4 regions of the Pseudoalteromonas sp. BSi20480 genome follow, and region 1 is predicted to be linked to each of the others. Evidence: predicted binding sites of a transcription regulator. Region 1 holds the regulator's gene; each other region holds the start of a gene.

Region 1 (4,102 bases):
CTTGCTCTTTTGGTAAATTTCGCACATCTATACTAACGGCAATTTTATCGTAGTTATCAGAAACGCTTCTTACCAAAGAAGGTAATAAATTTACTGGAATGTTATCTACGCAATAATAACCTAGATCTTCAACAACGCGCAAAGCAACCGACTTACCAGAACCAGAACGGCCACTTATGATAATCAACTCCATTAATCACCCTTTAAATTTGTTACGATTGGTCAACAATAATTTGATACAACTCAGCATCCGATTTAGCACAGCGAAGCTGCTTACAAAATTCTTTATTTTTAGTTTATCAGCTATCGTTGCTAGCGTCTTTAAATGCTGTTGGTTATCGCCTTCAGGTACGATGAGTGCAACAAAAATATCAACAGGGCGGTTGTCTATAGCATCAAAATTAATCGGTGTTTCACTAACTAACACCAATGCTAAAGGTTCTTGTGCGCCGCTCATTCGGCCATGTGGAATAGCAATACCTCTTCCTATCCCTGTGCTGCCTAGTTTTTCGCGGGTTAATAAAGCGCCCAAAATATCCTGTTGAGATAAATACGGTAATTTATCGTGAGCCAGCTCGCTAATAAACTACTAAAATTCTTTTTTTACTATTAAAAAGGACCGCAGCTTTACTGCAGTCCTGGCATATAAGTGAACTTAATTTCATCATATTAGTGTCGAGCAAGCTTCTCTTTGTGTTTAATTACTTGACGGTCAAGCTTGTCAATCAATGAATCAATAGCTGCATACATATCTTGATGTTCAGTGGATGCGAATAATTCAGCACCACTTACATGAATAGTTGCTTCTGCTTTTTGATTTAATTTTTCTATATCAAGAATGACATGAACATTATTAATATGATCAGAGTGCCTTTCTAGCTTCGCAAATTTGGTATTTATATAGTCTCTTAATGAATCAGTTAGTTCTACATGACGACCAGTTAAATTTAGTTGCATAAGCATTACCCTCTTTGTTTAGCGTCTTAGATCAGGCTCTTTCGCTGATTTGACGGTGGAATAGCCAGAGATTCGCGATATTTTGCGATTGTACGTCTCGCTACTTTAATTCCTTGCTCAGCCAATATATCCGCAATTTTGCTATCACTCAATGGTTTTGCTGAGTTTTCTGCTGCGATTAATTTTTTAATAAGTGCACGTATTGCCGTAGATGAACATTCTCCACCATTTTCGGTACTAACGTGGCTTGAGAAAAAGTATTTAAGCTCAAATATTCCACGCGGTGTGTGCATATACTTTTGCGTAGTTACGCGCGAAATTGTTGATTCGTGCATTTCTACCATTTCGGCAACATCATTTAAAACCATCGGTTTCATGGCTTCTGGCCCGTGTTCAAAAAAGCCCTGTTGTTGTTTAACAATACAGTTAGTTACTTTTAAAAGTGTATCATTTCTACTTTCTAAGCTTTTTATAAACCATTTAGCTTCTTGTAAATGTGAGCGAATAAATTGACTATCGCCGCTTGATTTAACTGTACGCGACATCGCTGCATATTGGCTGTTTACACGAATTTTTGGCATGCTGTCTGGGTTTAACTCTACAATCCAGCGGCCTTTAATTTTTTTAACTGACACATCAGGTATTACATACTCAGACTCTTCTCGTACTATTGTGTCTGCAGGCTTAGGGTTGAGCGTATGAATAAGTGTCATTACTTCTTTAAGCTCATCTTCTTTGAGCTTCGTTTTTTTCATTAATGTACGGTAGTCACGAGCAGCTAACAAATCAATGTGCTCGGTTAAAATCATTTTTGTTTCATCAATAAAAGGCGTGCCTTTATCAAATTGATTTAACTGAATACACAAACACTCTTGTAAGCTACGTGCCGCAATACCCACTGGGTCAAATAGCTGAATGCGCTTTAATACCGCTTCTATTTCGTCAAGTTCAACCTCAACGTCATCGTCGTTATCTTGATTAAAGCTCTCTAAAATCTCTTCGCAACTGAGTGTCAGTATGCCTGAATCATCCACCGCTTCTACAATAGCAATAGCGATGGCTTCATCTGTAGGGCTAAATGGCGTTAATTGTAATTGCCACATTAAGTATTCGTGAAGCGTTTCAGTTGATGCGCCCTGATATATAGACTCATCTTCAGGCATTGGGCCTGAAGATGATGCAGGGGCTGCACTCATATACTCATCCCAGCTAACATCCATTGCCATGTCGTCACTTACGGTATCTTTAGCAAGCGCTTCACCACTGTCTTGTTCATACTCGCTAGGGGCTTCATCGGCAGATACGGTTACTGTAACTTCATCGTTATCTGCTTTTTGCTCATTTTTGCCCGCAAGATCATCGGCATAGTCTTGCTCCTCAACCTCAAGTAATGGGTTGCTGTCGAGCGCTTCTTGTATTTCTTGCTGAAGATCCAATGTGCTTAATTGCAGCAAGCGAATAGCTTGTTGCAACTGAGGTGTCATTGTAAGTTGCTGGCCCATGCGCAGCTGTAGTGATTGCCTCATGTATCTCTAACAATCCTTTTAAGTTGTTATAGTTAATACTAGCAGATGCTTATAAATAAGGCGTAAATGTTACAGCCTAAATTGCTCGCCTAAATATACATCGCGTACAGTTTTATCATTTAATATGTGTTCAGGGGTACCAGAAGCAATCAGTTCCCCATGAGAAACAATGTAGGCTTTTTCGCAAACATCAAGGGTTTCTCTTACATTGTGGTCTGTTATTAATACGCCAATCCCACGGTTTTTCAGGTGTTCAATAATTTTTTTAATATCTAATACTGAGATAGGGTCAACACCGGCAAATGGTTCGTCTAACAAAATAAACTTTGGATCTGCGGCTAAAGCACGTGCAATCTCCACTCGGCGACGTTCTCCGCCCGATAATGCCATGCCTTTGCTGTCGCGAATGTGTTGAATGCTAAATTCATCTAATAGATTATTCAATGTATCTTCTCTGGCTTGTTTAGTGAGCTCCTTTCGAGTTTCTAAAATAGCCATTAAGTTTTGATACACTGTTAATTTTCTAAATATAGACGACTCTTGTGGTAAGTAGCCAATGCCTAATCTAGCACGACTGTGCATAGGTAAAAGCGTAATATCGTTATCATCGATAGATATTTTGCCTTTGTCGCTAGGGACTAAGCCTACAATCATGTAAAAGGTTGTTGTTTTACCTGCGCCGTTTGGCCCAAGCAAGCCTACAATACTGCCAGCTTTAACTTCTAAGCCCACATTTTTTACAACTTCACGGCCTTTGTAGCTTTTGGCTAGTAGCTCTGCTTTTAATGTGCTCATGGTTGGCCTTTGTCATTTTTTTTAGGCTCCACAGGCACTAAGATAGTGTGTACACGGTCAGTTGAGCTTTCATCTTTTTCGGCGCTAATAAGCTGCTGTTCTATATCGTAGGTAATGCTTTTAGCATTCATTTTTTGCCCAGCTTGAGATATCTCTGCATCTCCAATTAATGTTAAAAAACGCGTTGAAACATCGTATCTAACTTCATTAGCGCTGGCGCTCATTATTGTGCCGTCGGCTTGTTTTTCTTCAAAATATGCAGGCGTACCTGTGGCAATTAACAATTGCTTGTTGTCGCCTAGCTCATCGCGCTTGTGAACCTCAAGGCGGTCTGCGGTAATTTTTCTGTCGCCATGAATAATTTCAACATTTTTTTCAAAGATACCTACGTTTTCTTTTAGTTGACCCTCTTGTTTATCCGCACTAATCGAAATTTGATTTGCAGAAATTGGCGCTGTTGTTTCAGCGGCATTAGTACCTAATGCAAGTAAAAATGTTGGAATAATAAAGAGTGTTGATAGTTTATTGGTCATAATAAATAGTTCGCGTATGGTTAATTAATTTTATCACTTCGGTTTTTAAATCGGCTTCTAAGCCTTTACCGGTGATTTTTAAATTGGGCCCTGTAACAATGACAGGCTGCTCTGATTGCATCGTTAGTAATTTTATATCTACCTGAATGTTATCAGCATTAATTTTATCTATCATTGCGTTATCAGTTAAATTACTAGCAACAACGTTACCTTCTAATATTAGTTGTCTGCCTTCGTATAATGTTGCTTCATTAGCGTTAATTCGCCATGTTTGTTTGTCGTTGTATAGCG
Region 2 (4,102 bases), on a different contig from region 1:
AAGTTGCTTCTCAGTTAGGCGTTGCTCTGCCATATGCATGTCAGACGTAGCATGAACAGGTTGCATTGATGGAATAATTTTTAGTGCTTTAAATCGAGGAATATCGTCTGGCGTTACTATTTGCGCGTGCTCTATACGGTTGCGCAGTAAAATACCGCCTGTTTTTTTAAATACATTTTCGTAGGCGTCTAAAACCACACGATTGGCCTTGTCACCAATGGCATGGGTGTTGGCGGTAAAACCGTTTTTAAAGCTTTGCGTAAATAAAGCTTCGAGTTTTTCTTGGGTTTCAAGCATCAAACCATGATGTCCAGCACGGTCGGCATAATCTTCAATAAGCGCTGCGCCACGCGAACCTAATGCACCATCGGCATAAACTTTAACACTGCGAATTTCCATAAAATCGTAGTTATCGTGATATGGCCCCGCTTTTAACATCGCTGGTAAATCTGGGCTAGCACCACTTAGCATTGCCACAATACGCAGAGGTAAATTACCTTGATCGCCGCGTTCTTTGTACACTTCCCATGTGGCTTTATCTATGCCAGCGTCGTGAGTAGAAGTAATACCTAAGCTTAATAAGTGCTTTCCTGCGGCATCTAGCGAGTTGCTAATATCTTGTTTTGAAGGGGCTGGCATGTGCTGAACAATTAACGACTCAGCTTTATCAACAAAAATACCGGTAGGGTGACCAAATTCATCTTTTATTACTTCACCGCCTTTTGGCGATTTTGTATCGGCGTTAATGCCCGCAAGCTCAAGCGCTTTTGAGTTAACCCAAATTGCATGGCTATCAACACGAGATAAAACAACCGGACGATCGCTTACTACTTTGTCTAAATCTTTAGCGGTAGGAAAGCGCGTATCTGGCCATAACTCTTGGTTCCATCCTCGGCCAATGATCCAACCTTGTTTGCCTTGCGCAAATTGCTTTAGTTTATTTGTAACATCATCAACCGACTTAGCGCCGCGTACATCAAGTTGCGATAAGTTATCTCCTAACCCAATAACGTGGCCGTGAGCATCTATTAAGCCGGGCAGTAATGTGTTGCCTTCTGCATTTATTAATTTGGCATCTGGGAAGCTTTCTTTTAGTGTGTCGCCGCCTACTTTTACAACTTTGCCATCTTTTATAACTAAAGTGCTAAATTGCTGAAGTTCACCTTTTTGCATTTTGCCTTTATAAAGCGGGGTGTAGCCATTAGCATTATAAATGACTTTGGTTTGTGCAATGGCAAAGCTAGAGCCCGTACAAAGGCTGGCAAGCACAAGTGGTTTAAGTAATTTTTTGAGTAACATAGGACACTGTTTTGTTATTTTTAGTGCAATAACACTAGCAAACCCTTTTTTAGAATACCAACAGGATGCGATAACCTCGTAAAATAAACAGTTAAAGCTAAGCTGGTTGCTTAGCTGTTAAATTAATTGCCTAAAACCTAATAAAGTTAGAAAGGTTACTTAAGTTAGGGCTACTTACTGGCATATAAATGGTATTCGCTTAGTGTTAGCCGGCCGTCTTTATCTTGGTCGTAACGAATAAACTTAGACCACAAGGCGGGGTCTATTGAGGCTTCAGAACGCGTTAAAAATCCGTCTTTGTTTCGGTCTATTTTTTTAAACTGGTTGTTAATAGTGTCACTTGCGGCAAAGCTTGATGCACTAAATACGGTTAGAGTGCATAAAATAAATAAGCGTATGGGGTTCATTAAAATACTCAGTAAAGATTGTTAGTAAGATAGTTTTTAAATTCAATTAATGAAATTTGTTTATCTTGATTTTTATCCCACATTATAAACGTGCTAAGTAACTGTGGCTGGCGCTCTAATTCGTTATGGGTAAGGTAACCGCTTTTATCTGTATCAAGGTGATCAAAGCGTTGTTTTACATCAAGTGCAAAGGCATTAAAACTTAACAGCAATGCCGTGGTAGTTACAAAGCAACGTATCTTCATGGTAGTCCTTCCAAAAGGGTAATTAAGTTGTATTTAATAACGAGGTATAAAGCTTGATAAGATAAAGCACTTGCCATAATTTAACTCCCAACATTAAATCCTTTTACACACTCCCTCAGGGATTATGGCAAATGCTTTAGTACACTTTACATGCTAAAAACTTAAGCAAAACTTAATCTGTTACGGCTTAAAGTTTTCAAACTCTGCTTTAGAGATCATCTCATCGTTGTCTTCGTCTAAATCGGTAAACTGTCTAAGTAGCTCTTTATCCTGCTTAGCTTCAACAAACGAGATACTTCCGTCCATGTTTGTATCTAAGTGTGCAAATCGCACAGCCGAAGGAGATGCCAACACTGTTGCACTAATAGCTAAAAATAATAATAAAAACGCGGCAATAAGTTGTTTCATAATTTCATTCCTTTTGAAGTTGAATTATTGAATAAATTTACTAAATTCATTTAGCGACAGTTGGCCACTTTGGTCTGTGTCTATTTGTGCAAAGTTTTCCTTAAGCACAGCATCCATTTGGGCCTCGGCTTCGCTTAACAAGCCGTTATTATCCTTATCTAGCGCATCAAACGTAGCCTCAACGTCCATAGCATGTGCGTCTGTATTAACTAAACCTAATGCAAGTAATGTTGAAAAAACCAAAGCTTTTGTTCTCATGAGTATTTCCTTATTAAATTCATTTGTCATACCTACTAACAAAAAGGGTGCCATATTTTGTTTTTGTTTATTTTCAATGATTTACGTTTTGTTGCTTAAAAAGGGAGGTAAAAATTACACTTTATGTGTGTAATTTTGTGTGAGTACAGCAACAGAGTGTGAGGTATTTTGTATGATGTTAACTAAATCAATAGGTTGCAGTGTTGCTATTTAGCAACACTATAGCGAGTGAATATTAATATGGTTCAGCATGTGTATAGGCGGTATTGATAATAATAGGCGAGTTATTTACTGATAGAGTTTTCTGCAATGGCTGCAACGTTTACTAAACATTACAATGCAATGCTTAATTGGCGCCCTAATTTAATAGGGCAGTTTGCGTTAAGTATGCTGCTGTCGTTATTGCCACTGTCTATTGTGGTCATTGTGTTTTTAAATGCGTTGAACAAGCAGCTAGCAACCACTCAACAAATTGTAAGTAATAATTATCAGCTTACAAAATCGTTCGCTAGCTTAAAGCAAGACCTTAACAGTCTTGAGCGCGCAACAAGACAAAACTGGGTATTAAAAAGTGATTCGCTCGACACCCTCATAGTTGATAAATGGCAATCTTCAGTACAAAGCATAAACGATCTGAAACACATTAATACAAACCCAGATTACACACGCCAATGGGCACAGCTATTAAATGTTTTACAAACAGCACACCAGCAGCTTGTTGATCAAAAAAAGCAAGATGCAGCGCTATTTGTACCTGTAAGCGAGTTAATTACAGCGCTAACAGTGTGGCTTAAAAATAAAAACGAAGCGCAAATAACCCTTAACCAAAACGAGCTAGCTAGCCTACAAACGTCGTTTATAAATTGGCTGGTGGCACTTATTCCACTTACTTTATTTGTTGGTGGTGGATTTTTATGGCGTATAAGTGGGCGCTTAAAGGGATTAACTAGGGTTATTGATAAGCTAGGACAAGGGGATTGGCAGCAAAAAATAGCGGTAAAAGGCTCGTCAGAGTTAGTGGAACTTGGAGAAAAACTACAGTGGGTACAAACTCAGCTGCATATGCTTGAGCAACAAAAAGATACGTTTTTACGCCACGTAACACACGAGCTTAAAACACCGCTTGCTTCTATGGTTGAAGGAACCGATTTACTAACAGATGAAATTGTTGGCCCCATTAATGACGAACAAAAAGCAGTGCTTTCCCTTATAACTCAATCTATGGTGCGCCTTCGCATGATGATAGACAGCCTACTAAGTTATAACGCTATTAGAGCAACGATAAACAACTCAAGCGAGGTTAATATTGATCATTTAATTAAAAAAATTAATGGCCATTTTGAGCATCGTCTAACGGCTCGAAAGCAACGTATTCAGTGGCAAAACACTGTTTCAAGCACTGTCCTTGCTCTTCCTAATGAGCTAATAGAAATGATGCTAATTCAGTTAATTTCAAATAGCTTAAAATTTTCTGATGATAACCAA
Region 3 (4,102 bases), on a different contig from region 1:
TTTTAGTGGTTGGGTGTTTGCTGCACCGAATAAATAACCATGGTTGGGTGATTATTTATATTGCGCTGCGCCGCCAAGTGCTAATTTTTTACCAAGGGTATTAAGCCTAGCTAGCATTTTTGCTTTTCGGTTGGTTGGTTTAACTGCAATTTGTGTGTTTGCTGTTTGGTTTAATGTATTTATAGGGTTCATCACTTGGCTCCGGTTTAAGTCTGTTGAAAACATGCGCATTTTGCATGCAAAGCGTACAAAAATAAAACGATAAAAATTACCTATGAGGCATTAGTTATTTTTATCTGAAGTAGTGGTTGTTAATAAAATGTTTAATTGTGTTTTTTCTGTTTTTTAATTTTTATTTCACCCTGATCCTTTTTATATTATTGTTTTAATTGTATTTTTACTGATTTTGTTTTTTATTTATGCATATTCGATTATTTTAAATGGGTAATTATTCAGATTATTTTATTTTGGTTTTTAATTGTTATTTTTGTGGTTTTTTTATAGCAGCTAGTGGTTATGCTTAGTGCATTAAAAATCGTCGTTAATTTGATATTTAAAATAGTAATTGACTTAAAAATACGGTTTTTTAATAGAGTGTTTCTCTAATAGATAAAAAGCGCCTGCTATGAGGCAGGCGCTTTAGTGTTAGTTACGTTTAAACGTGTCTAACTGGGGATGGAGCCTCTCAGCTTTTTGCTAAGGGCATAAATTTTGGAGCAAATTGCTTGCTGAATATTTTAGTCTTGCTGAGCCACTAAAAATTGGATAATTAAATCTCTAGTGTGATCAAAAACAGGGAGGGCATATGAGTTAAATTTATGTCCATAAAACGCTGCTTTTATCTTTATTGTTTATAACGATAAATAACGAACGCAGTCTATGTTTGTATAAAGCCATAGAGTTGTTTACTTAGGCAAGTACTAACTAGACCAATGGCCCTTATTCTGAGCCGAACAACATAAACGAGAAAAAAGAGACAGAACAGATACAAAAAAGCAGCATTCAATAAAATAAAATGCTGCTGAAGGGATGTTAAATATAGTGAGTTAATTGCGGGTTATTTAACGTGTTTAAAGGTAAATAATTGATAACCATCTAGCTCAGGAACTAACGTTACTAGCTGCTCTTCTTGTTTTGCAATTTCAGCAAAATTACCGCATAACGAATTAGCTCGTTGCTCTAAATTGTTCGCGTGTAACTCTACTTTTTCTTCAATTTGTGCGCCCATATTTTCCATGCGTTCTTCGAATGCATCCATATCGCCGCCAGAACCTAATAACTCCGATCCAAGCGCGACCAGGATACTACCCATAGATTGCATGACTGCTGATTCAACAGCTGTTTCTATTTGTTTTTCAAACTGATGCTCAAAGTTTTCACCAAATTGGTTAAAACTTTGCTGGCCCATAACAAAGGTGCCTTCTTGATAAAACGTGTTTTCTACTTCTACGCGTATATCGTCCATTAACGATGACATATCGTCTAAGCCATTAATGTTAAAAGCATTACCGACTTCTTCTAAAGCAACACCGGCGATTTTTACGCCGTCTAATGCAATATTAGCGACTTCGGGTAGCTGTATACGTAAGCTATCAGAGTATTGAGTAAGAGCTTGGCGTTGTGAGTTATTAAGCGCTACAAACTCACCGTTTACCATTAAATCGCCATTGCTGTTGAATTGCATAGCTTGGTTTTTTGCTGTAAAAATTTCTAGTTCGTTTGGCTTGATGCGAACATCATTTTTAAACTCTACGTCGCATTGATCGTTGCTAAATGAAATTGTTGAATCATTATCGTTGTGTGCCATAGCAACAGGTGTACAGATTAATGCGCTAACTAATAGTAATTTTTTCATGTGATGACTCTATTTTTTGTTGATAACAAATAACTAATAACAAGTTTGGTGCCACTGTTTTTTTATCAACAAAAGCAATGGCTTGCATTTCATGCTAGGTTTAAAGGTCTGTTTGGTTTTTATTATTAGACTATATTTTGGTGAAATTAACCAATGAATATAAATTTATAAAAAAAATTTATCGATACGATAAAAAAACTCTCACTTTCCACAATTGCAATTTAGCGCTATTTATTCACATTAATGACATGAAGGCTATTTACTATGGCTTTGTGGCTTTACTTTGATGCTAATTTGCACAGCATATTGGTGTTAAATTTTTTAATTTACCAATTACATTAATTAAAGCGTAATTGGTCTCAAACACTTTATGGAGTGGGTTGTGGGTAAGACATTTAGTTACGATGCGCTAGATGATGATTTTGTTGAAGACGAATACGAAATGGTCGGTCGAAATCAACACGATAAAAACAAGCAAAAGGTTAAGAAAAAGTTGGAAGACTATCTTGAGCAGAAACGCTTGCGCAAAAATCTAGGCGAAGATGACTTAAGCGATTACATTGATTAAATTGCACTAGTATAAATACAATACCAATTAATAACGGCGGCTAGGTGCACAAAAAAGTGCGCTTAAGCGGTTGTTACATTGGTAATAAAGAGGCTATGTGCCTCTTTATTACTTTTTACTGCGTGCTTTTAGCCTTACTTAATGCTTTTTGTATAGTGAGCTCTATCTTTTCTGGCTTAGTAAAAGGGGCATAGCGCTTAATTGGCGTGCCATCGGCTGCAATTAAAAACTTAGTGAAATTCCATTTTATTTTTCGAGTTAAAAGCCCCGTTAATGCTGACTTTAAAAATCGAAATACAGGGTGTGCATTTTTACCATTCACATCAACTTTGTCTGTTATTAAAAAGCTGACTCCATAATTTATTAAGCACCCTTGCTCTATTTGCGACGCATCTCCAGGTTCTTGTTGGCCAAATTGATTGCACGGAAAGCCTATAATCACAAGTCCTTGACTGGCGTACTTTTCATGAAGCGCTTGTAAAGATGCGTACTGGTAGGTAAATCCGCATTTACTTGCAGTATTAACAATGAGTACAACTTTTCCCTCAAAGTCATCAAAGTTAATAGGTTGGCCTTGTAGACTTGTTGCGCTTAATTGATGAAACTTTTGCATGGTGGCTTCTTATTATTGTTGTTAGGCATATTTTAACGCGGTAAAGGTTTTACATAAAGTATAAAGTTTATTCGTGGAGCGAGATATGTGACCTAACGGCCTTGGTATAGTTCGAGCTAAATTTTGCGTATTGCTTATACCTAATTGCACATCCTTGTCGGTGAAAAATAATAAACAATCCTCAGGCTGCTAAAACTTAACTTTAGAGGGTAATAAGCCCTAATTTAAAATTAGAAACAAACCCATACCGGCAAGTGTTGTGTAATAAATGTTGTGTGTTTTATAAGCTACAATAATGGCTACAATAGCGGCACTTAAGTAAGGGTTTTGCCAATGCAGGTTTATGCCTTCGTCACCCAAAAATACAATAGGAACCCAAATAGCGGTAAGCACGGCCGGTGCACTAAAGCTTAAAAATTGCTGCATTTTAGGGCCCACTTTAAAAGGCAATGCACGGTGTAAAAATAAATAACGTGTAAAAAACGTAATGCAGGCCATGAGTAAAATAGTGGTCATCATGTTTTAGTGTCCTTTTTCGCTGTTAGCCTTGCCGTTGTATAACCTGCACTCATTGCTAATAATGCGGAGCACACTAGCCATAATTCAAACCCTGTGCTTTTTAACCACGTAGCAGTAATACCTGCCACAATAACAGTCACTAAAGAGGCGGTATTTTTAATACCTGGAATAACCAAGGCGATAAAAGTAGCTGCAATTGCAAAGTCGAGCCCTAAGTTAGTTAAATCAGGAAGCATAGATCCTGCAACAATGCCTATTAATGTCCATATATTCCATGCGATGTAAAAACTAAAGCCTGCACTAAGCGCATAAACTAAACGCACTTTTGTGCGATAAGCTTTACGGTGATGAGAAAACGCAAATAATTCATCGGTTAATACAAAGCTAACAGGTAGGCGCCATCGCATTGGTTGATCTATGACTTTATGTCTAACAGCAAGTCCATATAAAAAATGCCGAGAGCTAATTATAAACGTAGTGAATAATATGGTAAGTAAGGGGGTGTTACCCGCCATAAGTTCAATAGCGACAAGTTGAGCTGAACCTG
Region 4 (4,102 bases), on a different contig from region 1:
AACCTCATTGGAGCTCAACACACTTAGTGTTTGTAATTTGGTTTGTTTGGCTTACCGTTTGCGTATTTAGTGCCTCCAATAAAGGTATGGCCATAGAGTATTGGACCGGTGTGCTGGTAAAAGTATTTATTATGGTATTTGCCATTAGCTGGTGGTTAACCCGATTTTCGCATTTTAGTTTAGTGCGAATGGGCATAATGATTTCGGGTATTTCGGTGGCGTTGGTTGCATTAAGTAACAAAATGAATGGTATTGGCTTAGTTGAGGGCACGCGTGTCACTATTTCTCGTGAGTACCGCTCGCAATTAGGAGACCCTAACGCTCTATCTTAGTGTTGATGTTTCCGGTGTCTTTTTTGGCAGCAGAGTTATTTGATAAAGGTGCGAATAAATATCGTCGTCTATTTGCAGCCGTAGGATTGTTGTTAGCTATTTCTGGTGTGATAGCTACACAAAGCCGAGGTGGTTTATTGGGTATTGCTGCTATTTTAAGTTTCTTTTTATATCAAAAAGTAAAAAATACCTTTAGTAGTCGGGCTGTGTGCAGCTGTTGCCATGCTAGCAATGATGGTGTTTGCAGGTATTGGTGATAGGCAAAGTGGAGGCGCAGCAGAAGACGGGGTTGATGCGTCTGCAATGGGGCGAATATATGCATGGCAAGTGGCAATTAATATGGCGCTTTCTAATCCGCTAACGGGTGTGGGAGTCGATAACTTTTACGTAAATTATTATTTTTACAGTCCGCATTGGGATGGCAAGAATCATGCAGTACACAGTACATGGTTTCAGGTATTAGGCGAAACAGGCTTTGTAGGTATAGGTATATTTGTATTATTAATTGCCAGTATATATCGCAGCCTATCACGCGTTTATTGCATCAATGCACTTAACCCTAACGACCAAGTTGCAGTTAATGCAAATGCATTAAAAGCAGGTTTAATAGGCTTTATGGTTGCAGGTACTTTCCTAACACAGGCTTTTACTTGGCCGCTTTACATTATTTTAGCGCTAACAATCGCACTCGAAAAAATCACTGTTGAGAGCAATAAGGAATAAAACTATGATCATACACGTTAAACATTGGCTTAAATGTAGCCCTCATCCTTTTGCAAAATCACTTTTTCAATTTGCAAAAACGATTCGCAATCCACAAATGATTGTTATCCCGTTTTTTCTATTCATTGCTTTATTTTGTTCATCAATTTTTAAAACAATTTATACACGAATTTTTACGTATCACTTATTTTACGCCCCTTTTCAAAAGCCAAATTAAAGGCAGTAAAAAGCAGCTTTATTTATATTCAGGTATGCCGCAAGTGTTGGGGGAGCTTAATGTTGTGTGCAAAGACAACGTGAGAATGTCGGGTATTTCTACTTTTTGCGGGCGGGTAGGAGGGCAAACAACACCCACTTTAACCATTGGTAACAATGTTGATATTGGTTGGCAAAATGCGTTTTCGGTAGGACGTACCATAACCCTTGAAGACGACGTTAGGTTAGCAGGGCGTGTATTTTTAGCGGGTTTTCCTGGGCACCCGATTGATTGTGAACGAAGAGCACAGGGGCAAAGTGATGATGAAAACCAAATTGGCGACATTATTATAAAGCGCGGAGCATGGCTTGGCACCGGAGTGACTGTGCTTGGGGGCGTTACCATAGGTGAAGGGGCGATTATTGGCGCAGGTAGTGTTGTGACTAAAAACATACCCGCCTTTAGTATTGCTGCGGGCAATCCAGCAAAAGTAGTTAAATACATAAAGGAATCATAATATGAGATTTGTTGTTTTTGCAGAGGATTGGGCAAGCCACCCGAGTAGCACACAGCACTTATTTGCTGAACTGGCTAAAAATCATGAAGTACATTGGGTTAATTCAATTGGTATGCGAAAGCCAAGCCTTAAATTAAACGATTTAAAACGTCTATTTAATAAATTAAAACAATTATTTAGCGAATCAAATAGCGCAACGATTGAAACGCCAGAAGCACTGCACGTTTATAAGCTCCCCGTATTGCCTTGGCATGACAACGCATTAGTAAAACGTTTCAATAAGTGGGTGTATTCTCAATACTTTAAAAATATTGATGATGAGCCTGTTACTTACTGGTTAAGCGTGCCCACAGCCGAATATTTAATTACAAAACAAAAACGCGATAGGTTAATTTATTACTGCGGTGACGATTTTAGTGCATTGGCCGGCGTTGATGCGTCACTTGTTGCCCCTTGTGAAAATAGCTTGATACAAAACGCTGATTTAATTTATGTCATTAGCGCGTTTTTAATGAACAAAATGCCTAACCACAAAACAAAAATGTTAAGCCATGGTGTTAGTTACGATTTGTTCACCTCTAAAAGTGAAATTGCACCAGAGATAAATCACTTAAATGGCCCCATTATTGGTTTCTATGGCAGTATTAATGCCTGGTTAGATATCGCATTACTCACTGCGTTAGTCGCGCAGCGACCCAGTTATCAGTTAGTGCTTGTTGGCGATATTGTGGGGCCTACAGCGCATTTGCTGCAATTTAAAAATGTAACGCACATTCCTGCAATTGAGCATGCTCGGTTAGCGAGTTTTTCCACACATTGGAACGTGTCTGTTTTACCGTTTGTTAATAACGAGCAAATTAGAGCATGTGACCCATTAAAGCTTAAAGAATATTTAGCGGCAGGTAAGCCTATTGTTGCTACCGATTTTCCCGCAGTAAAACAATATAAAACTGAAATTTTTATTGGCAAAACGCATGATCAATTTATTAATAAAATTGATGAAGCCGTTAGTTTAAACACCATTCAACGTAGCACCCTAAAATTATCGCAACAACAATTAGCAAAGAACCACAGTTGGGAGTCAAAAGCGCTAAAAGTGCAACAAGACTTATTTATTTTAAATCACGCTGTGTAGCGTGATTTTTTAAACCAAAACCCTCTAACATGTCATTTAATTAGGCCTTTGAGAGCTGAGTCTCAAAAGCCTGATCCCCGCTAATAAACTGCTTATTTTTATTAAATTCACAACAGTTGGCGCACCCTGTGCAACACCTTATGTATAGCGCGATATTTGCAGTTTAAATTATTAATTTGCAAACAAACGCCACATTTCGCATAGCAATATGCAAATAGATAGGTAGGGATTATGTTAGTTAGAGAGCAAATAAAACGATTACTTTACTTAACCTTGTACGCTGTATACACACGTGCAAAGTTATTTGTGATCCCACTTTTAGTGGTGCCTTTTGTCATTATATTGCTCACAGTGACTGCACAAAAAAAATATATCAATCATGCCACTATTTTAATAGAGGAGTCTGCATTACTTAACCCGTATCTTGATGATTTATCTTTTTCATTTGATTTATCTAATCGGATGGCAGCACTTCGTACACTCGTTATAAGCAGGAAGGTACTTATTGCAGTAGCAAAAGAAACGCAATTAGTGCCAGAAAATGCGACGCCTGCGCAAATAGAAAAAATTCACCAAGAGTTATCTCAGGCATTGTCTTTGTCGTTGGTAGGGGATGAGCTGGTACGGGTTAATTTTATATGGCATGAGCAAAGTAAAATGAAACTGGTGCTTGAAAAAGTAGTCGAGAAGTTTATTGAACGTTTACTTGCGCCCACCCGAGCATCGCTTGATAGCTCTGAGCAGTTTTTTTATCAGCAGCTGAACAGCATTCGTGATGAGCTTGAATTATCTGAAGAGGCACTTGCTGCCTTTAAATCAACAAACAGCAATACCTTGCCGGCTGTGCTGCACAGTAACCGTCAAACGTTTGATAAATTACTGAGCGATCAACAACAAAAAACAATTGTGTTATCTGGTGCGCAAGCAAAATTAAAAGCACTGGCTACTAAAATGGGCCAAGCAAACCCAATTTTAGGGCGCATTGAAGAAAAAATTATTGTTGCGGAGTCAGAGTTAAGCTTTTTAAAAACACGATATACCGAAAAACACAGTAAGGTTATTTCAAAAAAACGAGAGCTACAAAGTATACGTAATCGCCAGCAATCACTATTAGAGAGCGCAGAAGACTTAGACCCTACCAATATTGAACAGCTATGGCAAATGGCAAACACACTGCCTAGTGGTAAAGACAATGAAAG

Evidence for each region. Region 1 encodes sigma-54, which starts transcription at its own class of promoters, with help from an activator protein. Its sites were predicted from a motif close to GTTGGCACGNNNNTNGNNT; they were not measured.
Region 2: P20480_RS06130 (EF-hand domain-containing protein) is a predicted target of sigma-54. The motif match lies at 2,654-2,672, and genes of this name have one in related genera.
Region 3: P20480_RS12430 (YggN family protein) is a predicted target of sigma-54. The motif match lies at 1,893-1,911, and genes of this name have one in related genera.
Region 4: P20480_RS05405 (GumC family protein) is a predicted target of sigma-54. The motif match lies at 3,019-3,037, and genes of this name have one in related genera.

What each region holds. Positions count from the first base shown of each region.
Region 1 is NZ_BADX01000099.1:72,705-76,806, forward strand. It holds gene rapZ (RNase adapter RapZ) at 1-193, opposite strand, end outside; partial or broken gene ptsN (PTS IIA-like nitrogen regulatory protein PtsN) at 213-665, opposite strand; gene hpf (ribosome hibernation promoting factor) at 670-957, opposite strand; gene P20480_RS07670 (RNA polymerase factor sigma-54) at 984-2,483, opposite strand; gene lptB (LPS export ABC transporter ATP-binding protein) at 2,553-3,278, opposite strand; gene lptA (lipopolysaccharide transport periplasmic protein LptA) at 3,275-3,811, opposite strand; gene lptC (LPS export ABC transporter periplasmic protein LptC) at 3,801-4,102, opposite strand, start outside.
Region 2 is NZ_BADX01000127.1:10,455-14,556, forward strand. It holds gene P20480_RS06150 (amidohydrolase) at 1-1,299, opposite strand, end outside; gene P20480_RS06145 (calcium-binding protein) at 1,470-1,706, opposite strand; gene P20480_RS06140 (EF-hand domain-containing protein) at 1,715-1,951, opposite strand; gene P20480_RS06135 (EF-hand domain-containing protein) at 2,132-2,359, opposite strand; gene P20480_RS06130 (EF-hand domain-containing protein) at 2,384-2,617, opposite strand; gene P20480_RS06125 (HAMP domain-containing sensor histidine kinase) at 2,927-4,102, shown strand, end outside.
Region 3 is NZ_BADX01000057.1:18,972-23,073, forward strand. It holds gene P20480_RS19560 (hypothetical protein) at 52-192, opposite strand; gene P20480_RS12430 (YggN family protein) at 1,058-1,855, opposite strand; gene P20480_RS12425 (PA3496 family putative envelope integrity protein) at 2,238-2,423, shown strand; gene P20480_RS12420 (glutathione peroxidase) at 2,539-3,036, opposite strand; gene P20480_RS12415 (AzlD domain-containing protein) at 3,256-3,555, opposite strand; gene P20480_RS12410 (AzlC family ABC transporter permease) at 3,552-4,102, opposite strand, start outside.
Region 4 is NZ_BADX01000137.1:41,530-45,631, forward strand. It holds partial or broken gene P20480_RS20105 (O-antigen ligase family protein) at 1-1,055, shown strand, start outside; partial or broken gene P20480_RS20110 (acyltransferase) at 1,060-1,768, shown strand; gene P20480_RS05410 (glycosyltransferase) at 1,770-2,903, shown strand; gene P20480_RS05405 (GumC family protein) at 3,135-4,102, shown strand, end outside.